DNA from 4 places in the Roseibium sp. Sym1 genome. Region 2 is predicted to be linked to each of the others. Evidence: predicted binding sites of a transcription regulator. Region 2 holds the regulator's gene; each other region holds the start of a gene.

Region 1 (5,983 bases), on a different replicon from region 2:
GACCGCAGGCGGCAAAGTTTTCGCCCTTGAGATCCAGAGTGAGATCGCGGATGCCGCGAAATTCCTTGATCGTGATTTTATCGATCCGGATCATGGCGCGTCCGGAAACAGGGCGGCGCGGATGGCAGGCTCAGCGAATACACCGTCTTCGAGCACGACTTTGCGCAGCCGCTTCGCAGGCTCAGTGGTGCCTTCATCCTTTTCGAGGGTATCGAAGAACTCCTCGAGGATTTTGGCGGCAACCGATTTCACCTTTGCGGGTGGCTCCTCTGCCGTTGAATTGTCGTCCAACTCGTCCAATGCGTTCCTCCTACACGCTTCCACCATAACAGGTTGCGCTTTCTGCGAAAGGCGGCAATCGGCTCGGCATTAGTAAAGGAAAAGTAGTTGCTGCGCCCAAGTCGATCTCGAAATCCTCATTGTTTGCTGAGTTGCTGAAGACCACTCGCTGTCGAAAACCCGCTGATGCATCTCTGTTTGTCAGATGAATATACTGCTAGTATTGCGCTTCACCGAAAAATCAGGCTTTCGCACTGTTATGGTTGCAATCGACTCAATAGCTAGAATACCGCTCCTCTATCATTTCACGGACAGAAGGAATCTGCCGCTGATCCGGGAAATGGGCGGCCTCTTCCCACTGTCGCAGCTTTTGGAGAAGGGAGTCGAGGTTCCTGCGCCCGGGGGCAACGAATGGAGCCGCGACGCTGATGCCTGGAAAGGCATGGGCAATTACGTGCACCTCTGCTTTCGGAACAATCATCCCATGGAATTTGCGGCTCGGCAGGACAGCCGGATTGTCGACTCGATCTTCCTGCAGATCCACCCGTCGGTCATGCAGTACGATGGCGTTCGATTCACCGACGACGTTGCCAATAAGAGCGGCGTCGAGTCGGTGCCGATAGGTGAGGCGGATGCATTGATCGACTTCCAAGTGTTGTACACTCGGACAGACTGGTCGGATCCGGGGGTCCAGCAACGCTTGAAGCAGGCCGAAAAGTACGAGGTATTGGTGCCTAATCCCATCCCACTGGAGCTCATACGGAACATACCCAATGGCTGAAAGACCGATCTTCGTCCCTGCGCTCGAGGCAGACGGGTACGTGAAGCGCATGGATTTCGATATCCAGTGGGCGGGAGGCTTTGCCGACGTTCAGAAAAAGAAGAACATCCGTTCGCTTCACGAAGCCGCCGAGCGCGCGGGCTATTCGCCACTCTTGGAGATATCGAGCAAATCGGACGAAGTCGCGGGTCGTCACCTCAGCGCCTTTCACCTCCGCATCGAGCTCGGATCGACTGACATGCCCTTAGAATGTGCATTTCAGGGAAGCAAAGTATTCGAGCGGGGTGGTCCATACACGGATCTGTACGGTGCCGAACCCAAGGTGGCCAAGCGAGACCCGCGACTTCGGGAGTCTGGTCCGCTAGTCGGATTCCGGTTTGACGGCTTCGAGTTCCCGTTGACGCCGCCGACCGTCTTCTATGACTGGCTGTACCTGACAGCGATTTTCCCGCATCGCGTCTGGCTGAAGAACCGAATAGACGGAGAGATCCGTTACGCCGGATTTACCGACATAGAGTTCAATCCGGCAAAGTCCATCAACTGTCAGGCAAAATCGTGTGCGCTGTTTGTATCCCTTACGAGGGAAAACAAGCTCGAACGCTATTTGAAAGCGCCCGAAGATTTCATCAATGCGATGTCGCTGCATTCGTCAACATCGTCGGAACCGCAATCTCATTTGCGACAAGCTCGACTTGGTATCGGTTAGTTAGCGACCCACCCTGCGTGAGCGGCCGCCTCATTCATCGACGAATTGGTCTCAGCGGCCAGTTCTCAGATCGACCTATTCATCATCCTTCGGATTGGCCGGTGGCTCCACAATGACCAGCATGTTGCCGGGCAGCGGCCGCTGCAGGTGTTTGACGTCGGTCCATTCCCCGGTCAGCCAGAGATCGACCTCTTCCGGTGTCGTTAGGATTGCCGGCATGGCCTTTTCGTGGATGGGCTTGACGATCTCGTTGGGTGTCGTCGTGAGGAACCCATAGAGCTCATATTCTTGCTCCCCGTCGCGGACCTTCCGCACACCCTTCCAGGGCGTCCAGAACCCGGCAAAGAACATCAGCGGCCTGTCCGGGTTCTGCGCGAACCAGGCGTTCGGCACGCGGCCGCCTTCCACCTTGCTTGCGGGATCGGGCTCCGCGAACGACGTGAACGGGACAACACACCGGCTTGTCGGCCCCAGCCAGCGGCGCCAGTGCGGCGATCCGACATTTCGGATATTCGTGACCCCGCGATCGGCCTTGCCTTTGACGAAGGCCGGTGGCGTCGGCATGCCCCAGGTGGCGCTGACGATCTCCCGATTGCCATCGTCGCCAACACGGACGATCGGCGCCAGGGTGTTTGGATAGACGTTCAAGGAAGGCTCGTTCCAGCCTGCCTTGTCGGCCATCGCCTTGGTGAACTCGACAACCGCGTCCCGTGTCGTCGTCAGATTATAGAGATTGCACAAATCCTTCTCCCGTTAGCGCCACATCCCGCGCATCCGCGCCCCCACATCGAGGCGCATCTGCCGCGGTCCGGCATTGCTTGTCTGGCCCGGCGCGACCACCGGCCAGGTCCTATTCTCGAAAAACTGCAACAACATAGCGGGAATGAACCGCGTCCGCGAGGCATAGACATGCCGGTCGCCGGTCGAAGACTGTCCATGCGTGAAGAAACGCTGCGGGACGACAAGGTTGAGGCTGTCCTTCGCCCGCGTCATCGCCACGTAGAGCAGTCGCCTTTCTTCCTCGATCTCGTCGGTCGTGCCGACCCCCAGATCGGAGGGAATGCAGCCGTCGACGGTGTTGAGGACGAACACCGAGCGCCACTCCTGCCCCTTGGCCGAATGGATGGTGGAGAGGATCAGGTAATCCTCATCGAGCAGTGGTACGCCAGCCTGGCCGGAGGTCGCATCCGGCGGGTCGAGCGTCAGCTCAGTCAGAAACCGCTCGCGCGACGGATAGCCGGCGGCGATATCCTCAAGCTGCAGGAGGTCCGCGCGGCGCATTTCGAAGTCTTCATGAATGCGCTCCAGATGCGGCTCATACCACGCCCTGATCCGCCCGATCTCTGCCGGCCAGCCCATCTGGGCAGTGCGGAGGTCCGCGATCAACGAGACGAGACCCGGCCAGTCGGCTGCGGCACGCGACGGCGCGGGCAGGGCGGCGAGCGTCTCGACGGGATCCGCGGTTTCGCTAACGGCATCGAGAGCGGTTTGCGCCGAGGCCGGGCCGACACCGGGCAAAAGCTGCATCAGCCGGAAGCCGGCCACACGATCGCGCATGTTCTGGGCGAAGCGAAGTGCTGCCAGCATGTCCTTCACATGGGCGGAATCGAGGAACTTCAGGCCGCCGAATTTCACGAAGGGAATGTTACGGCGGGTCAGCTCCACTTCCAGCGGGCCGCTGTGATGGCTCGCCCGGAACAGGACGGCCTGGTCTTTCAGCCGCATGCCGCCCTCGCGGTTGTCGAGCACCTCGTCGGCGACGAAGCGCGCCTGATCGCCCTCGTCGCGGACTGTCGCCAGGCGCGGCTTTTCATTGGAGGCGCGCTCCGTCCAGAGGTCTTTCGTGTAGCGCTCCTGGGCAAGACCGATCACGCCGTGGGCGGCCGCGAGGATCGGTTGCGTTGACCGGTAATTGCGGTCGAGCGTGATCACGTCGGCCTTCGGTGAGAATTCATTCGGGAAGTCGAGGATGTTGCGCACCGTGGCGGCGCGGAACGAATAGATCGCCTGTGCGTCGTCGCCGACGACCGTCAGGCCGCGCCCGCCGAGCTTGAGCGCCATCAGGATCGACGACTGCAGGCGGTTGGTATCCTGATATTCGTCGACCAGGACATGATCCCAGCATCCGCCGATCTCATCGGCAAGCACCGGATCGCCCATGGTCTGCGCCCAGTAGAGCAGCAGGTCATCATAATCGAGGACGTTCTGGATTTGCTTGGCCTCGACATAGGCCGCGAACAGGTCCTTCAGCTCTTTCTCCCACGCGGCACACCAGGGGAAGTTCGCCCTGAGGATTTCATCCAGCGGCGCCTCGGCATTGACGGTGCGCGAATAGATCGAAAGACAGGTGCCCTTGGCGGGAAACCGGTTCTCGGTTTTCGAGAAGCCCAAATCGTGCCGGGCGAGGTTCATCAGGTCGGCGGAGTCCTCGCGGTCGTGGATCGTGAACTGCGGATCGAGGCCGAGCTCGATGGCGTATTCCCGGAGCAGCCGCGCCCCGATCCCGTGGAACGTGCCCGACCAGGCAAGCCCGTCCGCCATGATCCCCGCCTTGTCGCCAAGTGCTTTCGTGCAGATCCGCTCGACCCGTTTTCCCATTTCGGCGGCCGCGCGGCGGGAGAAGGTCATCAAAAGAATGCGCCGCGGATCGGCTCCGGAAATCACGAGTTGGGCGACCCGATGGGCGAGTGTATTGGTTTTCCCGGAGCCTGCGCCGGCAATAATTAGCAACGGCCCGCCGATGCCGCCATCGGGCAGATCGATGCCGTGCAGGACCGCGGCCCGCTGATTGTCGTTCAATTTTTCCAGATGCGCTGCGCTCATCCCGTCCCGCCTCAAACCCTTGGGAATCAACGATGCGCGTCCCACGCATCGGCGTTTTCTGCCGGTCGAGGTGGCCTGAGCCCATCAAAGAGTCCGATTGACTCAAAACCGGAAAGAGAACAAATAATGAACATACCGGAGATTTTCGCCGTTGCAAAGCCTTAAAGGAGACCTTTCCGCGTCATGCCGAGCCATTCGGTCAGTCCCGCTATTTCCGAGCTTCGAGAGCGCATCGCGCATCTTGAAGGTCCGGGGGGACGTGCGCGCCCGGTTCTGCCCTTCGGGCTGACAGACATCGACCGAAGGCTTCCGGGAGGAGGGCTGGGGCTTGGGTGTCTGCATGAGGTGGCGGGCGGCGGCAATGGCGCCGTGGATGGGGCGGCCGCCGCGCTGTTTACGGCCGGGATCGCGGCGCGCACCAAGGGCAAGGTGCTCTGGGTGGTCACGCGGCCCGATCTTTTCGCGCCGGCGATCGCGCAGGTCGGGCTCGTGCCCGACCGGGTAATCCATGTCGAGGCCGGCGACGAAAAGGCGCTGCTCGCCTGTTTCGAGGAAGGGCTTCGCCATGGCGGGCTCGGCGCCGTCGTCGCCGAAACTGCGCGCCTGCCCATGACCGCCTCGCGGCGCCTGCAACTGGCTGCCGAGGGCTCCAACACGATCGGCCTGGCGCTGCGCCGGTGGCGCCGGCAGACCGAGGCCGGCGATTTCGGGCAACCGACCGCCAGCATCAGCCGCTGGCGGGTCTCCGTCCTGCCGTCGCAGCCCTTGCCGGTGCCCGGTCTTGGCCGCGCCCGCTGGCTGGTCGAACTCATCCGATGCCGCGCCGGAGAAAGTGCAGATTTTGAAGTGGAGGCGTGTGATGACACGGGTCGTCTCGCTCTTCCTTCCGAGGTGGCCCACAGATCGCCTCAGAAGGAAATCGGGCGACGCATCGCCTCCGGCTGATGCGCCGCTCGTCATGGCCGGGCGGGCCGGCCGCCGCCGTCTGATCACCGCGCTTGATGCCAATGCCGAACGGCTTGGCGTGCGCATCGGCATGGCCGTCACCAAGGCGCAGGCTCTGGTGCCGGGACTGATCATTGCCGATTCTGATCCCGCCGCCGAGACCGAGGGCCTGACCAAGCTGGCGCTCTGGGCGCTGAAGCGGATTTCGCCTGTCGTCATGGCCGACCCGCCGGACGGGCTGATGATCGATACGACCGGCGCCGATCATCTGCATGGCGGAGAGGCGACCATGCTTGCCGATATGATCAAGCGTTTTGCCGCTTCCGGCGTCGAAGCCCGCGCCGCGGTCGCCGATACCTGGGGCGCGGCCCATGCCGCGGCCCGGTTTGTCGCCCGGCCGGCCATCATCATTCCGCCCGGCGAGGGTGAAGCCATGCTTCGGACCCTGC
Region 2 (5,983 bases):
AGAGGAAGTGACGCAGGGGTCGGTGATCGCGTGCGCATGAGGACGCGGTTGTTTCCACCGCCGGGACCGGTTCATCCCGGTGGCTACGACTTTTCCTTCCGGGCCTATTTCTCGCGCATCGGTGCCACTGGCTTCAGTTTCGGGCCGCCGGAGAACCTCGGCCCTGCCCGGGAAGCGTCCGGCTTGCAGGCCGCAGCCCTGGTTGCTCAGCTGCGCAGGCATCTTGCCGAGCGTGTTCGCGGCAGTCTGGAAGAGGGACCCGAGGCAGCCCTGATTGTCGCCGTACTGGTTGGTGACCGAGGCGGTATCGGCGAAGCACAGGAGGAAGATCTGCGCGCCGCCGGGCTGGCGCATATCCTGGCCATTTCCGGTCTGCACATGGCGCTTTTTTCCGGAGGTACCTACGGCGCCGCACTGTTGCTGCTGGCGCTTGTTCCTTCGCTTCCGCTGCGCTGGCCGACCCATAAATGGGCGGCGCTCGCTGCGCTTGCCGCCGCAGTTGTCTACCTGCTGCTCTCCGGTGCGGGCGTGGCGACGCAGCGGTCGTTCCTGATGATTGCGCTTGTCTTTCTCGGGATATTGGTCGGCCGCCGCGGATTGACGCTGCGCAGCGTCGCCCTGGCGGGGCTGGTCCTGCTTGTGCTGGCGCCGGAGCGGCTGTTCTTTCCCGGGTTTCAGATGTCTTTCGCGGCGGTGATCTGCCTGGTGGCGGTCTACGATCTCTGGCGCCGCCGTGAACGTGGCCTGGACATCCGGCCGGAACAACAAGGTGTTGCTGCCGGGCTGCTGCGATTTGCCGGCCGGTGGGCGGCTGGACTTTTTGTTACGGCCCTGGTCGCCGGCCTGGCCACCGGGATCATCGGGGCACATCATTTCGGGCGGGTGGCGCCTTACGGCCTGATCGGCAACATGCTCGGCATGCCGGTTTTCTCACTTCTCGTCATGCCGATGGGCGTTCTGGCGCTCGCCCTGATGCCGTTTGGCCTGGCCGCCGGCCCGTTGTGGGTGATGTCCCAGGGCGTTTCGCTTCTGTTGAAGATTGCACATTTCACCGCCGGGCTTGATGCGGGCAACGGCGCGTTCGGGAAACTGGATGGCGGCGCGGCGTCTCTGCTGATGGCGGCCCTGTTTTCCGGGCTTCTTCTTCCGGGGCGCAAGCGGTTCGCGGCGGTGCTGCCGCTCGTCGCCGGATTGTATCTGGCAGGCCAGTCTCGTCCGCCCGATGTGCAGATTTCAGCTTCGGGAAATCGCCTTGCCGCCCGCGACGCGGGCGGGCAACTGCGTTTTGCGGGCAGAACCAACTCGTTTGTGAATGATCTCTGGTTCCAGGTTGAAGGCGTGTCGGGAGATGCGATCAAATCGCGCAAGATGACATCACCCCAAAGGCAATGTGACCGGGAAGGTTGCGTTGTCAGGGCCCACCGGATTGCCTCGGATCACGATGGCCCGGAGCCGGTGGACGGCCCACTGGTCATTGCGGTTCCGCGCAGGCTGGAGGCGCTGGAAGCCGATTGCCGCTATGCCGATATCATCGTAAGCGATCTAATCGCTCCGGGTGCCTGTGGCGCCGGCCTCATCATCGATCAGAAACTGCGGTCGATGCGTGGCGCGGTGTCCATCTGGTTGAAGCACAGGGAAACCGGACCCGACCCGCCTGATGCTGTCCCGGCGAGCGAAGACAGGTCAGGCTCAAGCGAAACGGTTCGCAGGTTCAAGCCGGCTATCGAGCGCATGGTCTTTGCCATACCGGATCCACCGCGCCCATGGCACAGGCCTGGCTCCGTCACGCGTCAAAGCCTGCGCTCTGCGATCCGCGACGAGTAAGGTCAAGCGCCAGCCCCGGTCAGTACTGCCGGAAGAGGGCCACAAGCCGTCCCTGAACGCGAACGCGGCCGGGACCGAAGATGCGCGTCTCATAGGCCGGATTGGCGGCCTCCAGTGCGATGGACGCGCCTTTCTTGCGCAAGCGCTTCAGCGTTGCCTCTTCCTCGTCGACGAGCGCAACCACGATATCACCGCTATCCGCGCTGTCGGTCCGGCGGATCAGCACGGTGTCCCCGTCAAGGATGCCGGCCTCGATCATGGAATCACCGCGCACCTCGAGGGCGTAATGTTCCCCCTTGCCGAGCAGTTCCGGCGGCACCGTGATCGAATGGCTGTGGGTCTGGATGGCTTCGATGGGCACGCCGGCGGCAATGCGACCCATGACGGGAATCTCCGCTCCGGCGGAAACCGGTTCCTCGACGGCCTTGGAGGCTTCGGGTTTTCCGAGCGAGCCTTCGATGACTTCCGGCGAGAAACTTCCGCGTGGACGCGGTGCGCCGAGGCCGGGAGCGATCGAATCGGGCAGGCGGACCACCTCCATGGCGCGGGCCCGGTTGGGCAGCCGGCGGATGAAGCCACGCTCTTCAAGGGCGGTGATCAGCCGGTGAATGCCGGACTTGGACCTGAGATCCAGCGCGTCCTTCATTTCATCGAAAGACGGTGGAACACCGGTTTCTTTGAGTCTTTCGTGAATGAACATGAGCAGTTCGTACTGCTTGCGCGTCAACATATCGGCATCCCCTACCGCGAAATGGGTTGGTACAAATCAAGAACATGGTACCTGTTCCCATTGTGTTCTGCAAGGGTAAATGTTCTCTTACTGTTCTAATCCCGCGGTGGTATCGCAACCGGTAGAACGTCAGAGCGAGAGCGAGCTAAGTCGTATCGCCGCTGTTCCGGATCAGAAGTTCACATGTCACCAGTGTCGGTGCCTTGCCAGGCAGGAGCGCGCCCGCGTGAAGGTTGCCGTCGAGATCGACGCACCGAACCGGAAGTGTCAGGTCCGGTTTACCTCCGGTTCCGGCGCCGGGAAGCAGCAGGATCTCCGATATGAGCCCGGTCATGGGGCGATCATCCTGGAAAGCGGCGCCCGCAAGGCTGCCAAGTCCAAGAACGTCATAGGCCTTTGTATCGAGCTTGCCCGCGAGTTCCGAAACGCTGACATGAAGGTCCGCAAAGGGAGCGAGCGTCGTGATCAGGGCGTTGTCGGGCTTCGCCGAGGCTGTTGCCGGGTCAGGATGGACGCGAAACAGTGTGAATTCGGTTTCCGGATCCGGCGCCGCCCTGAAGACGGCACCCTTGAGGCCGTACCCCTCCAGCTTCGCCGGCGCACCCGCCTTCAGGCTTGCCGGCAACAGGTGACCGAGGCGGTCACGGCCGTTTTCGTGCCAAAAGGCATGGACATGGGCAAACCAGCTGCCCTCCCGCCAGCCGAGGATCGCAACGGCTGCTTGAAGCGTTGCGCCAGCCGAGGAATGGGTGTCGCTGTACCAGGCCGCGTGGCGGTCATCGATCGCCCGGTCCGGCATCACATAGTCGAAGGGACCCAGCACCAGCCCGCTCAGGTCCAGCACGGCGGAACCGAAGCCGTCCGATTTTGCAAGAGCGCCGAGGGCAGGGACAAGGTCAACAGCGCTCTCAAGCCGCGGAGCAAAGGGCTCCGCCCGGCAGCGTATATGAGGCGTGCGATCGCTGGCGGAAGGGCCGGGATGGCGGATGTCGGACAGGTTCTTCGGGGCGGGACGTCTCACAGGAGCCCCTTATCGACGAGGTGCTCACGCACCAGCTTCTTGGTGATCTTGCCATAGGCGCTGGTCGGCATTTTCTCGATGAACAGATAGCGCGCCGGCATCTTGTAGCGGGCGACCTGGCCTGTCAGGAATTCCGACAGGGCTTCGGGAGGCGGCGGGGGAGCGGTCGCGGCGACGCATACCGCGAGGCCGACTTCGCCCCATTGAGGGTCCGGAATGCCAAGAATGGCCACTTCGGAAATGCCCGGATGCGTGAGCAGGACCTCCTCCACCTCCTTCGGATAAACATTGGATCCGCCGGAGATGTACATGTCCGAGGCCCGGCCGGTCAGGTACAGAAACCGTTGTTCGTCCATGTGACCGATGTCGCCGGTCCGGAACCAGCCATTGCGGAACGACTTGGCATTGGCAGCATCGTCTTCCAGATACCCCGCGCAGACGGCAGAGCCGATGACACAGACTTCCCCTGTCTGGTGAGGCGGCAGATGGTTGCCGTCATCGTCCTGGATGGAGACCTCGATGCCGGTGCGTTCCGTGCCGCAGGTTCCCACCCGTGCGTCCGGTCCGTCCTCGAGATGATGATCCTGGGGGCGCAGCACCGTGATGTTCCCGGTCACTTCGCCGAGCCCGTAATACTGCACCAGCACGCTGCCAAGCTTCTGCAGCGCGGTTTTCTGATCCTCCCGGTACATCGGCGCACCGGCATAGATCACATGACGCAGGCTGGAATGGTCGAAGCGGTCGACGGCAGGGTCTTCCACAAGGCGCTTGACGATGGTCGGCACCGTGAAGAGGTTGCTGATCCTGTGGTTCTCGATCAGCTCGAAGGCGGCCGCGGGACTGAAGCCCCCCCTTGGCATCAGGACATGCGCGGACCCGGCCGACAATTGTGCGATCAATTGCAGGCCCGCGCCATGTGACAGCGGGGCGATCACGAGCGAGGCGTCCTGTTCGTTCGTTCCCGGGATGAGGTCGGCCATGTAATTGACGCAGACGAAGCCGATCTGGCCGTGGCTGAGCACCACCGCCTTTGGCCGGCCTGTCGAGCCGGAGGTGAAAAACAGCCAGCAGGGATCGGTATGGTCGACAGGCGCGTTGGCGACGCTGGTCCCATGGTTGCTCGCCACAAGCGTCTCGTAGTCGGCGCCAAAGGCGCTGCGACCGATGCTGATGCATCCTGTGAGACCAGGGCAGGCGGTGTTGACGGCGGCGGCCTGGGCGGCAAACCCCGCATCGCACACGAAGACCTTCGCCCTGGCTTTTTCCGCGGCATAGGCGGTTTCGCCCGGCGCCTGGCGGAAATTGCAGGGAACCCAGACCGCCCCGAGCCGGAAGGCGGCCAGCATGATCTCGATCATCTGATTCGAGTTCTCGGCCTGGACCAGCAGGCTGTCGCCCCTTGAGAGACCGTATTCGGTCTCGAGCGCGCGGGCGAGGGCGGAAACACGTTCATCCAGCTCCGACCAGCTCCAGGTCCGGTCCTGCCAGATGATCGCAGGCCGATCCGGCCAACGGGCGGCGTTCCTGGTGAGGAAATGCGCCAGATTGATCACTCGATTGGAACAACGCGCCACCATCAGCGTTTCATCTCCCGCAGTTCATGGTTCGTGAGACGTTAGGTCGGGCAGCTTTGATTTGGCAAGGTGTGGAGAAAAGCAGGTCATTCCGCTTTCACGACAAATCGTGCAGGATGATGCCTCTGGTTGAAGAAGGTGCCTGAGGCTGTTGATGACTGAAACGCTGATTACCGATTGGGACGATGCCTACGCCAATGCGGCGCATATTCCAGGTGCGTCCGGCTATGTTGAGCGGTGGGAAGACGATTCGGAGGCGTTCCGAAAGTCCTGGATGGAGAAGGACCTCGACATCGTCTATGGCGACGGGGCGCGCCACCGGTTCGATATCTTCCATCCGGAACGGAAATCGAAAGGGCTCGTCATTTTCGTCCATGGCGGGTACTGGATGAAATTCGACAAGAGCAAGTGGTCGCATTTTTCAGCAGGACCGCTTGCAAGGGGCTGGACCACATGTCTGCCGTCCTATGACCTCGCGCCGGATGTCCGTATCGCCGACATAACCCGCCAGATTGCCGCGGCGATCTCCAGGGCTGCCGCTCGTGTCGCCGGCCCGATCCGGCTGACAGGGCATTCTGCCGGCGGGCATCTCGTGACGCGCATGGTCTGCGAGGACAGTCTGCTGCCACCGGAGGTGCTGGCACGGATAGAACGGGTCGTGTCGATCAGCGGCCTGCATGATTTGCGGCCGCTCAGAAACACCAGCATGAATGACGCCTTCAGGATGAGTGAAGACGATGCCATTGCCGAAAGCCCGGCGCTTAAGAAGCCGGTGAGCGACTGCCCGGTCGTCGCCTGGGTTGGCGGCGCGGAACGACCGGAATTCCTCCGGCA
Region 3 (5,983 bases), 380 kb from region 2:
GGCGGAAGCCGTTACAGGCCGGACAGGCATGGTCGGACTGGAACCGCGCCAGTTCCTCGCGCACCCAGGTGGATTCGGTTTCACGCCAGCGGCGCTCGATATTGCCGATGACACCTTCAAAGGTCTTTTCCGTCCGGTAGGAGCGAACGCCGTCGTCATAGACGAACTCGATCTTGGCCTTGCCGGTACCGTGCAGGATCGCATCCTGAACCTCCGACGGAAGATCCTTCCAGGGCGTTGCCATGGAAATGTCGAAATGGCTGCACAGGGCTTCGAGCGTCTGGGCGTAATAGGGCGAGGTTGATCCTGTCTTGGCCCAGGGCAACACGGCGCCTTCGCGCAGCGACAGGGAATGATCCGGGACGACAAGGTCCTCCTCGAACGCAAGCGTGGTGCCGAGCCCGTCGCAGGTCGGGCAGGCGCCGAACGGATTGTTGAAGGAAAACAGCCTGGGTTCGATTTCCGCAATGGTGAAACCCGACACCGGACAGGCAAATTTCTCCGAGAAGATCAGGCGTTCCGGATCCCCGTTCTCGTCCGTCTTGTCGGCAAATTCCGCGATCGCGATGCCATCGGCCAGCTTGAGTGCTGTCTCCAGGGAATCCGCCAGTCTGCCGGCGATATCGTCGCGCACGACCAGACGGTCCACGACCACATCGATGTCGTGTTTGAATTTCTTGTCGAGGGCAGGGGCGTCCGCGATTTCGTAGAACGTTCCGTCGATCTTGACGCGCTGGAAGCCCTTTTTCATGAGCTCGGCGAGTTCCTTGCGATATTCTCCCTTGCGGCCGCGCACCATCGGGGCGAGCAGATAGAGCCTGGCGCCATCCTCAAGGCCGAGAACACGGTCGACCATCTGGCTGACGGTCTGGCTTTCGATCGGCAGGTCGGTCGCCGGGGAATAGGGGATACCGACACGCGCGAACAGCAGCCGCATGTAGTCATAGATCTCGGTCACCGTACCGACGGTCGAACGCGGGTTGCGCGAGGTTGTCTTCTGCTCGATGGAGATCGCCGGAGACAGACCGTCAATCTGGTCGACATCCGGCTTTTGCATCATCTCCAGGAACTGGCGGGCATAAGCGGACAGGCTCTCGACGTAGCGACGCTGGCCCTCGGCATAGATCGTGTCGAAGGCAAGCGAGGACTTGCCTGACCCGGAAAGACCCGTCATCACGATCAGCTTGTTCCGGGGCAGGTCGAGATCGACGCCCTTCAGATTGTGTTCCCGCGCACCGCGGATGCTGAGCATCTTGGTGGGGTCGTCCTTCCAGGATTCATCCGGCATTGCGCCCTTGGATGTGTTCATTGCAGTTCTTCCTGACCTCATGCGCGTGCTGCCGGTCGCGCGACGCCGTGCGCGCAGTTTCCCGTCACGTATCTGTCCGTTTGCCCCGATATAGCAGTTTAGCGCGCCGCTTCCAGTAAGGCGTTTTCCGGTAGCCTTCAAAATACGGCACTGGCTGCTCTGGCTGATTGAATCGGTTTTACAGAAATGATAAGAACAAAACAAGTACGGTAAGCTGCGATACGTCAGTAGGAAAGTGCCGGAGACGCCGGAACGCGCCGCAATGACCGGCTCCCGTTCCTGACAAGGCCGGTGCAGGCGGTCGGAACAAAAGCGGCGCAAAATGTAACCGGATGCAATCACGGGTGGAGGTCGTGCAGCTTGAGCGGAAAATATGCATGGCAATAGGCCGCAGCAGGCCCGCTGCCTTGTGGAAAATGGGTGCCGGGCCAGAAAAATGCAGGCGCAGCTGTTGGCTGGCCGCTAGGGTTCTGGTTTCTAGCAGCATGGCTTGAAGCGCGATGGAACGGCCAAGCAAGGCCGATGTCTCAACAATGGCAGCATCGCGCGTGAACAACAGGAGTGCAGAATGGCGGGCAGCGTCAACAAAGTCATTTTGGTCGGCAATCTGGGTGCCGATCCGGAAATCCGCCGCACGCAGGACGGGCGTCCCATCGCCAACCTGCGTATTGCAACGTCAGAATCCTGGCGCGACCGCAACACCGGCGAGCGCCGGGAAAAAACCGAATGGCACCGTGTGGTGATCTTCAACGAAGGCCTCTGCAAGGTTGCCGAAAGCTATCTGCGCAAAGGGTCCAAGGTCTATCTCGAGGGACAGTTGCAGACCCGCAAATGGCAGGACCAGAGCGGCCAGGACCGGTACTCCACCGAAGTGGTCTTGCAGGGGTTCAACTCCAACCTGACCATGCTGGACGGCCGCGGTGAGGGCGCCGGCGGCGGTGGCGGTCTGCCCGACTACGGCAACGAAGGCCAGGGCGGTGGCGGCTTCGGCGGTGGATCCGGTGGCGGATTCAGCGGAGGCAGCAGCGGTGGAGGCTATGGCGGCGGATCAAGCAGCGGCGGCTTCGGCGGACCTTCCGGCGGTGGCGGCAGCGGGCCGATGGACGACGAAATTCCGTTCTGATCGGACTTTACCTGATTGGTGCGGTGGCTGGAATCGCCACCGCACGGAGTGCATTTCACCCGCCGATCGTCGGATCGTAGGGCGTGCGTGGATCGTCGATCCCTTGCAAATACTCTTCGGACGTTCCGAGCCCGCAGTGATAGACGGCTTCCTCGGCACTGGTGTCGCCGCCCGATATGGGTGCGCCGTTGTAGTGCGCCAGTTCGTGAATGATGGTTGCCAAAACCATCCAGCGGCCCATGTTGAAGGCCCTGTCACCAACCGCGATTTCGCCACTCGGCATATGGATTTCGCCGTGAAGCGGCGAAATGGTCGGGCCGTAATTCACCCAGATGCCGCTGTCTTTGATGAGGCTTGTGAGGCTGCGCCCCATGGGCAGCGTCCGGAAGTAGGCGTTGCAGGACGGGTTGTTCCCGACCATGCGGAAAAGCTTGCCGCGCGCCCATTTCAGCTGGGTATATTGGGAGATGTCGAAATTCTTGTATTTCAGGACCGGAGATACATGGTCTCCGACATTGAATTGGAACGGCATTAAGGTCTCCGGTGGTGTTTCACCATTTCGAGAGACCGGTTTAGGAAGCCTTTTGACCTTGCTGAGTGATGCGCGTCACAGCGTTGCGGATTGGCACTAATAACAGGTCATTTATCCGACTGTTTCGAGCCGGCACGGCGCGCGCTTCTGCCCAGGCGCAATTCAGGATGGAGGGGTTTGCCTCGTCTCTACCATAGGCTTATACAGGCGCGGCATTATCGTCACACCAAAGTGAATTCAAAACCTGTGCAAGACACGTGCCCTTAACCGACTGCACAGGCCTGATGTAGTATTAACCAGTTGCAAACGGGGCGTTGGCGTGGTTTCAGACAACGAAACCAATTTGCCGGCACCAGCGTGACACATTGCCCGGCTAAGTGGTTCGGGCTACGGTTTTCCTGGCAGGGAACGAACAAAGCCGGTTGCATCGGGCGCTGCGGCCGGCCCCAGAAGATTTAAACATTTCGGGTTGAGACAATGCGAGCAGATGAAGTCAAACATGGCGTGCGGGTCCGGGGCCATGCGCTGGCAGGACGAACGAAATTGTTCCTTGGAAATTCGCTGAAGGCCGGCCTTATGGCATCGGTGCTGGCGACCGGCTTCAGTTTCACCGCCGTTGAAACGGCCAGCGCCCAGAATTTTTTCCAACGCCTGTTCAATCCGGAACATCAGCGCAGGGAACAGGAACGTCTGCGGCAGGAGCAGCTCCGGCAAAAGGCCAGCAAGGCGAGGGTATCCGCGCCACGCTATCTGAACTACGTGCCGGACAGCTGGAAGCAGGTATCGCTCGAGGAACTGTCGGAGAAGAAAACCGCCGAAGTTCAGCCTGAGGCAGCCGTGGACGAAGCCGGTCAGCCCGTCCCCACCACGCAGGCGGACACCGCGCCTGCGGCACCGGTTGTGCTGACCGCCTTTGATGAGGCCCGACCGGCGCTGAAGGAAATGTCCCTGACCGTCCTGCCGGAAGTCGGCGACGCCCTGATTGCCTATTATCGGGAACACCCGGACTTCCTCTGGCTTGAGGACGGCAAGGCGACCGTCAAAGCCGCACAGCTGCGCCGGGCGCTCGCGGAAGCGGGCACTTTCGCGCTGAACCCGGACGACTATTTTGTCGCCCTGCCGGCGGCCTCCGGCCTGGAAGGCGCGGAACGCGACGCCGCCCTGATGCGTTTCGAAATGGAACTGAGTGCCGCTGCACTCACCTATGTGCTCGACGCGACGCGCGGCCGGGTCGATCCGAACCGGATCTCGCAATATCACGACCTTCCGCGCCACGAGGTCGATCTCGTGGCCGCGCTGGAACAGCTTGAAGGCGCAAGCGATGTCGCAACCGCGCTTTCCGGGCACCAGCCCCAGAACGAGCACTTCAAAAAACTGACCGCGGAACTGAAGCGCCTGAAGGCGGAGGACGAGGAAGCGGACCAGATCGTCATCGCTCCCGGCACATTCCTGAAGGCGGGCAAGTCCAGCCCCGAAATGAAGAATATCGTCGCGGCGATCGCAAAGAACGGGTCTGACGAGCTGCGGACTGCCCATGCCGAGACCCTGGAAGCCTATGACGATGGCGAGGTCTACACGCCGGAACTGGTCGCCCTGGTCAAGGCCTTCCAGAAGGAAGCCAAGCTGACACCAGACGGGATCGTGGGTAAAAACACCATCAAGGCCATGGTCGGCGAAACCAACGCGGCGAAGATTGCAAAGGTCGAACTGGCCATGGAGCGCAGCCGCTGGATTCCGGAAGAACTCGGCGAACGCAAGGTGTTCATCAACCAGGCCGCATTCACCGCAACCTATTTTGCGCCGGGCGAAGTGCCGTTGCAGATGCGTGTTGTCGTCGGCAAGAAGTCCAACCAGACCAACTTCTTCTACGACAAGATCGAGATCGTTGAGTACAATCCCTATTGGGGCGTGCCGTATTCGATCATTGTCAACGAAATGCTGCCGAAACTCGCCAACGATCCAAGTTACCTGGACCGCGCGGGTTATGAGGTCTCCACGCCGGGAGGACGCAAGGTGTCGTCGGCATCCGTCAACTGGTATGCAGTGGCCGCCAAGCAGCAATCCATCAATGTGAGGCAGTATCCCGGCCGTTCGAACGCGCTTGGTGAAGTCAAGATCCTGTTCCCGAACAAACACCACATCTACATGCACGACACGCCTTCGAAGAACCTCTTCAACAAAGACATGCGCGCCTTCAGCCATGGCTGCATCCGACTGCACGACCCGAAGGCCATGGCAGCCGCCGTGCTCGGCAAGTCCAAGGACTATGTGACCTCCCGCATCGCCCAGGGGCAGAACGAGCAGGAACAGGTCAACGGCGACATTCCGGTCTATGTTTCCTATTTCACGGCCTGGCCGGACCTCGACGGGTCGATCGGTTTCTACTCCGATGTCTACGACCGCGACCGGCACCTCCTGAAGGCTCTGGAAAAGACCGAAGCGGTGCGGGCCAAGGCACGACCGTCCTGAGCTGATCGCTTGTCACCAAGAAACAACCGCCGGCATTCGCCGGCGGTTTTTTTGTCAGCTCGATTGCTCAAGACAGTCCGTCAGGGCATCAGACAGGGTCTTGAGCAGATCCGGGTACAGATCCTTGCCATTGTTGAGCCGGGTTCCCAGCGGATCCAGAACGCCGGTCCGGGCATTGCTACCTTCCATGACCACATCAACCAGCTTCGCCTCGAACTGGGGCTCCTGGAAAACACATGACACATCGAGTTCCTTGATCCGGTTGCGAACCTGACCGATGCGCTCCGCGCTCGACAAGGTTTCCGGAGACACGGAGATCGCGCCGCTGGCCTCGAACTCAAAATGATGTTCGAAATGATGATAGGCATCGTGGAAGACGATGAATTTCCCGTCTTTTACTGCCTGGAGGCTGTCTTCGATATCCCGTTCCAGCGCTTCGATCCGGTTGCGGAAGGCCTCGGCATTTTCCCGGTAGGTTCCGGCATTGTCCGGATCGGCAGCGGCAAGTGTTTCGGCCATTTGTGCCGCGATGGCGATGCCGTTGTCTGGA
Region 4 (5,983 bases), 660 kb from region 2:
AGTCCCGGAAGGTTTTGGCGGTTACATCTGGACCAACCGGATCGAGGTCATCGGTCCGGCTCTCGGAAAGAGAAAATGACAAGGGGCGGTCCCATGGAACCGCCCTCTTCACATTTCCTCAGCCGCTTCGATGGTGGTCAGAGTGCCGCCAGATGACCTTCAATGGCCGCAATGGCGCCGTCGGCCCGGGAACCGTCCGGACCGCCGGCCTGCGCCATGTCCGGCCGGCCGCCACCGCCGCGCCCGCCAAGCGCCTCGGAGCCGATCCGTACCAGGTCGACCGCGCTGACCTTTTCGGTGAGGTCCTTGGTCACGGCGGTGACGATGGCGGCCTTGCCGTCCTCCGCCACGCTGATCAGCACCACCACGCCGGAACCGAGCTGCGTCTTGGCCTCGTCGGCCATGCCCTTCAGATCCTTCGGGTTGATTCCCTCGACTGTGCGCGCCATCACCTTGAAGCTGCCGGCTTCCCTGACCGGTGCGCCTTCGCCGGCGCCACCGCCCATGGCGAGCTTCTTCTTAGCGTCGGCAAGTTCCTTTTCCAGCTTGCGGCGTTCCTCCACCAGCTGGGCAACCCGGGCAGGCACGTCGTCCGCACCGGTCTTCAGGATGCCTGCAACCTCGCGCATGCGCTTGTCCTGCGCATCCAGGTAGGTGCGTGCCTCCGCCCCGGTCAGCGCCTCGATCCGGCGCACGCCTGCAGCGACCGCCCCTTCGTTGACCAGGGTCACCAGGCCGATATCGCCGGTGCGCCGGACATGGGTGCCGCCGCAAAGCTCGAGCGAATAGGGTTTGCCTTCCTTGGATCCGTGAAGGGCGGTGCCCATGGAGACCACGCGAACCTCCTCGCCGTATTTCTCGCCGAACAGCGCCATCGCGCCGGCCTCGATGGCATCATCCACCGCCATCAGGCGGGTATCGACCGGCGCGTTCTGCAGCACGATCTCGTTGGCAAAGGTCTCGACCGTCGCCAGTTCCTCGTCGCTGACAGGTTTCGGGTGCGAGAAGTCGAAGCGCAGGCGCTCGGGCGTCACCAGCGAGCCCTTCTGCGCCACGTGGGTGCCGAGCACCTCGCGCAGCGCCTCGTGCACCAGGTGGGTCGCTGAGTGGTTCGCGCGGATCGATGTCCGCCGGCCGTGATCGACCTTCAGTTCCAGCGCGAGGCCCGGCGCAAGCGTGCCCTCTTCCACGGTGACGGAATGCACGAACAGGCCGTCGGCCTTTTTCTGTGTGTTGGTGACAAGCGCCTTCACGCCATTGGCCAGCATCAGCCCGGTGTCGCCGACCTGGCCGCCGCTTTCGCCGTAGAAAGGCGTCTGGTTGAGCACCACGAAGCCGCTCTGGCCCGCGGTCAGCTCGGTCACTTCCTTGTCGTCCGAGGCAAGGCCCGCGACCACGCCTTCCGCCGTTTCGGTTTCGTAGCCGAGGAAATCGGTGGCGCCGTGTTTTTCCTTTAAGGCGAACCAGACGGTCTCGGTGGCCGCACCGCCGGACCCGGACCAGGCGGCACGGGCCTCGGCCTTCTGCCGCTCCATGGCGGCATCGAAACCGTCCGTATCGACGGAAATGTCGCGGGCGCGCAGGGCGTCCTGGGTCAGGTCCAGCGGAAAGCCGTAGGTGTCGTAGAGCTTGAAGGCGGTCTCGCCGTCCAGCTGGCCGCCGGCGGCAAGGTCTTCCGTGGCGCTGTCGAGCAGGCCAAGGCCGCGTTCCAGCGTCTTGCGGAAACGGGTTTCCTCAAGTTTCAGCGTTTCGGTGATCAGGTCTTCGGCGCGGCCAAGCTCCGGATAGGCGCGGCCCATCTCGCGCACCAGCGCCGGCACCAGCTTGTGCATCAGCGGTTCGGCGGCGCCGAGCAGGTGGGCGTGGCGCATGCCGCGGCGCATGATCCGGCGCAGCACGTATCCCCTGCCCTCGTTGGACGGCAGCACGCCGTCGGCGATCAGGAAGCTGGTGGAGCGCAGGTGATCGGCGATCACGCGGTGGCTGCCAAGCGCATCGCCTTCCGCGTCGACGCCCGTGGCGTTTTCGGAGGCGGCGATCAGCGCCTTGAAGAGATCGATGTCGTAGTTGTTGTGCACGCCCTGCATGACGGCGGCGATGCGCTCGATGCCCATGCCCGTGTCGATCGACGGCCGCGGCAGGTCGAGCCGCGCTTCCGGCGTCTGCTCGTATTGCATGAAAACCAGGTTCCAGATCTCGATGAACCGGTCACCGTCCTCTTCCGGCGTTCCCGGAGGTCCGCCCCAGATGTGCTCGCCGTGATCGTAGAAGATCTCCGAACACGGCCCGCAGGGGCCGGTGTCGCCCATCGACCAGAAATTGTCCGAGGTCGGGATGCGGATGATCCTGTCCTCGCTGAGCCCGGCGATCTTCTTCCACAGATCGAAGGCCTGGTCGTCCTCGGCATAGACCGTCACCAGCAGCTTGTCCTTCGGCAGGCCGAACTCGCCGGTGACGAGGTTCCAGGCAAGCTCGATCGCCCGGTCCTTGAAATAGTCGCCGAAGGAAAAGTTGCCGAGCATCTCGAAGAACGTGTGGTGGCGGGCGGTGTAGCCGACATTGTCGAGGTCGTTGTGCTTGCCGCCTGCGCGCACGCATTTCTGCGAAGTCACCGCGCGCGAATAATCGCGCTTTTCCAGCCCGGTGAAGACGTTCTTGAACTGGTTCATGCCCGCATTCGCGAACATCAGCGTCGGATCGTTGCGTGGCACCAGCGGTCCGGATTCGACCACTTCGTGTCCGTTCTTATTGAAATAGTCCAGGAAGGCGGAGCGGATTTCATTTACGCCGGTCATTCGGGTCTCGCATCGGTCCGTAGCCCGTCTCGGCGGGCCGGTTGAAAGTCTTTAAAAGGCCGCGCACGACATCGTCGGTCCCGGCCGGAACAGCCTTTTAACTTTGACCTCCAACCCTGTCCAGCGGTTGCACGCTGTCACCCGTGCCGAATTCCGCGGAATTGCCGGTCGGGGCGGGCCAACGTGTCCCCATACGCAGAAGCCTTCTCCCGCGAACGGAAGAAGGCTTCAGGGAAGGCCGGACAAGTGTCCGGAGCCGCAAGGGTCTGGAATGACCCGGTCTTATTCGTCCGCGTCCTGGGAATCGCCCTCCGGATCGATGATTGCCTCCGCGATCAGGCCGGCGTTCTGGCGGATCGCCAGTTCGATCTCGTCGGCGATTTCCGGATTGTCTTTCAGGAACTGCTTGGAATTCTCGCGCCCCTGGCCGAGGCGCTGGCTGTTATAGGAGAACCAGGCGCCGGATTTCTCGACAATGTTGCCCTTGACCCCGAGGTCGATCAGCTCGCCGGTCTTGGACACCCCTTCGCCGTAGATGATGTCGAACTCGACCTGACGGAACGGCGGTGCAAGCTTGTTCTTGACCACCTTGACGCGGGTCTGGTTGCCGACGACCTCGTCCCGGTCCTTGATCGCACCGATGCGGCGGATGTCGAGGCGGACGGAGGCATAGAACTTGAGGGCGTTGCCGCCGGTCGTGGTTTCCGGCGAGCCGAACATCACACCGATCTTCATGCGGATCTGGTTGATGAAGATCACCATGCATTTCGACTTGGAAATCGACGCGGTCAGCTTGCGCAGTGCCTGGCTCATCAGGCGGGCCTGCATGCCCGGCAGGCTGTCGCCCATCTCGCCTTCCAGCTCGGCCTTCGGCGTCAGGGCGGCAACGGAATCGATCACCAGCACGTCGATGGCGCCGGACCGCACCAGCGTGTCGGCGATTTCCAGAGCCTGTTCCCCGGCGTCGGGCTGGGAGATCAGGAGGTCGTCGATATTGACCCCGAGCTTGCGGGCGTAAATCGGGTCGAGCGCGTGTTCGGCATCGACAAAGGCACAGATACCGCCCTCTTTCTGGGCCTCGGCAACCGTGTGCAGCGCAAGCGTCGTCTTGCCAGACGATTCCGGCCCGTAGATCTCGACGATGCGGCCGCGCGGCAACCCGCCGATGCCCAGGGCGATATCCAGACCGAGCGATCCGGTCGAGACGGATTGAACCTCGACGGCCTGGCCCTGGCCCATCTTCATGATGGAGCCCTTGCCGAAGGCGCGTTCGATTTGGCTGAGCGCTGCATCAAGCGCTTTTGTCTTGTCCATCTGGCTGCTTTCTACGAGACGAAGGGTACTTTGCGACATGCTCACGCTCCTTATTCCACGATGGACGCGCTGTTTCAATGCAGGCTTTTGTACACTTTTTGTTCTCATTTTTCAAGTCGCCAAAACCGATTGGTATTCAAATGGAAATGCGCGTTTGTTTCCAATATGTTCTCATGAACGCGCCTTAAAACTGACCTAGCGTCAACACGAAACGGAACATGTCGTGATTCTGTGGCGCGCAACTTCGTTTGGCGAATCGTGCGACTTCAGTTGGCACCCACGTTCTTCATCAAATTATGCTTGTTCATTCTCGCCTCGTACTCAAGCGACTTCATCGCGTCTCCCACCAAGTGGGCTGGATTTGCAAACGCCTTTCTCATGCTGGAGATATGGGTGTCCCTCAATTTTGCTTCGGTTAACTCTTGGTCTTTTGTCACCGCAACCAAGACCTCGCCCATAGAAAATTGGTGAGCTTCTGCTTGCGCCGCTGAAAAAGCTGAAAACGCCTTTTTTCTTGTCTCTTCGGTCGATGTAACGACCACAGCGCATGCCTCATAGTTCTCAGGAATATTCGGATCTCCACTGCTGTCCCAACCACGATCTCGTGCGACTTCAATGGAAAACAGTTCCGATCCCATCGCAGAATCAACTGCACTTGGCGAGCAGTCATGGCCAAGTAGGAGTGTTTCGTCCTTTAGATAAAGGTTGAGTAAGTATGTTGCTGCTAGTGCAGAAAACATATTTCGCAGGCAGCCCGATGAGAGATATTTTTGACGATCGTGTTTTAGGTTTTGATAAGCGTTGTTCCAGGCGAACGTCTGCCCAGATTTGCCTGTGCGGGGCGTATCCTTAAGAAAGGGGTACAATACTTTTTGTGACTGAAAGCAACTGTAGTGGCTGATGTACACGACCTTTTTGTCCAGGTGCCAATTGCTTCGAAGCGCCTTTAATAGATCGTCGAAGCGCAAATGATCCACGTCACTCTTTTCAACCTCTTGCGACACCACCCCAGAAGTTTTCGAGACGTACAATTCTTTGACAATCGCCTCTAATTCCACACCGCATCGAATTACGATATCGGCTATCGTGGATGAATAAACTTCGAGTTGATCGTCGCAGACATGGATGTCCTCAGTGAGCCTTACTGCGCGGCTTTCGAGTTGCTTATACACCGGCCAAAATACATTTAATTCAATCATGACGGCGCCTTCCGACCAATTCCTGTATGGTCCATCTCATCTGGGTTGCAGGGTGATTTGCCCGGCCGGACGGCCACATACCTTGCATCTCAAACACCGAATTATCCGCGCCTCTAAACGGGGTTTAAACAGCCCCTCAAGCCGCCTTGTAAAGGCTCTCAATTTCAGCCGAACGCATCAAGTTATTGATGAGTGCAATACTTCTGGATCGTTTTCCCAAACATGGTGTTTCTCAAGATATGCAAATTCGCTTCTAATGGCCTTGTAGACACCATCCAAATCTCGAGCATGCACCGGAGCCCTGAGTGTGTCGGTGATCTCTAACAAAGATTGCAACACCCCAGGACCACCCATGGTGGATAGATATATCGAACAACCACCCTCAATCCAGGCACCCAAAAACGAAGCTAAGTCCTCGCGCTCCAAATCCCGAGCTTCCCTAAATGCTTTGATGTGAACAGTGATTTTTGTTCCTGCTTCGATGTCAAGGAGGAAACCGCACTGATTTGGCCGCCATATGTCTGGCAAATGCTCCCAAACCTTCCATCCACATTCATAGCCGCGGCAAGGCGCTGGTCTTGCATCATAGACCGTGCATCCACTATCTCGGTCACAATGAGGACAAATCACTCCCGTGGGTTTGACCAACTCCGGCGTCCGAATGCGCGTTATCTC

The links. Region 2 encodes LexA, which represses DNA repair genes until DNA is damaged. Its sites were predicted from a motif close to TGTTCNNNNTGTGTTCNG; they were not measured.
Region 1: O6760_RS30730 (ImuA family protein) is a predicted target of LexA. The motif match lies at 4,705-4,722, and genes of this name have one in related genera.
Region 3: uvrA (excinuclease ABC subunit UvrA) is a predicted target of LexA. The motif match lies at 1,501-1,518, and genes of this name have one in related genera.
Region 4: recA (recombinase RecA) is a predicted target of LexA. The motif match lies at 4,265-4,282, and genes of this name have one in related genera.

The regions. Positions count from the first base shown of each region.
Region 1 is NZ_CP114787.1:12,239-18,221, forward strand. Features, by position in the region: gene O6760_RS30700 (ATP-binding protein) at 1-94, opposite strand, end outside; gene O6760_RS30705 (hypothetical protein) at 91-300, opposite strand; gene O6760_RS30710 (DarT ssDNA thymidine ADP-ribosyltransferase family protein) at 503-1,060, shown strand; gene O6760_RS30715 (DarT1-associated NADAR antitoxin family protein) at 1,053-1,766, shown strand; gene O6760_RS30720 (SOS response-associated peptidase) at 1,842-2,507, opposite strand; gene O6760_RS30725 (ATP-dependent helicase) at 2,520-4,589, opposite strand; gene O6760_RS30730 (ImuA family protein) at 4,773-5,534, shown strand; gene O6760_RS30735 (Y-family DNA polymerase) at 5,449-5,983, shown strand, end outside.
Region 2 is NZ_CP114786.1:4,780,257-4,786,239, forward strand. Features, by position in the region: gene O6760_RS21845 (ComEC/Rec2 family competence protein) at 1-1,824, shown strand, start outside; gene lexA (transcriptional repressor LexA) at 1,844-2,554, opposite strand; gene O6760_RS21855 (hypothetical protein) at 2,700-3,575, opposite strand; gene O6760_RS21860 (acyl-CoA synthetase) at 3,572-5,152, opposite strand; gene O6760_RS21865 (alpha/beta hydrolase) at 5,304-5,983, shown strand, end outside.
Region 3 is NZ_CP114786.1:5,158,036-5,164,018, reverse strand. Features, by position in the region: gene uvrA (excinuclease ABC subunit UvrA) at 1-1,288, opposite strand, end outside; gene O6760_RS24015 (single-stranded DNA-binding protein) at 1,878-2,432, shown strand; gene O6760_RS24010 (hypothetical protein) at 2,488-2,964, opposite strand; gene O6760_RS24005 (L,D-transpeptidase family protein) at 3,508-5,433, shown strand; gene O6760_RS24000 (zinc ABC transporter substrate-binding protein) at 5,488-5,983, opposite strand, start outside.
Region 4 is NZ_CP114786.1:4,118,389-4,124,371, reverse strand. Features, by position in the region: gene O6760_RS18690 (glycerophosphodiester phosphodiesterase family protein) at 1-79, shown strand, start outside; gene alaS (alanine--tRNA ligase) at 138-2,795, opposite strand; gene recA (recombinase RecA) at 3,078-4,148, opposite strand; gene O6760_RS18675 (hypothetical protein) at 4,376-5,308, opposite strand.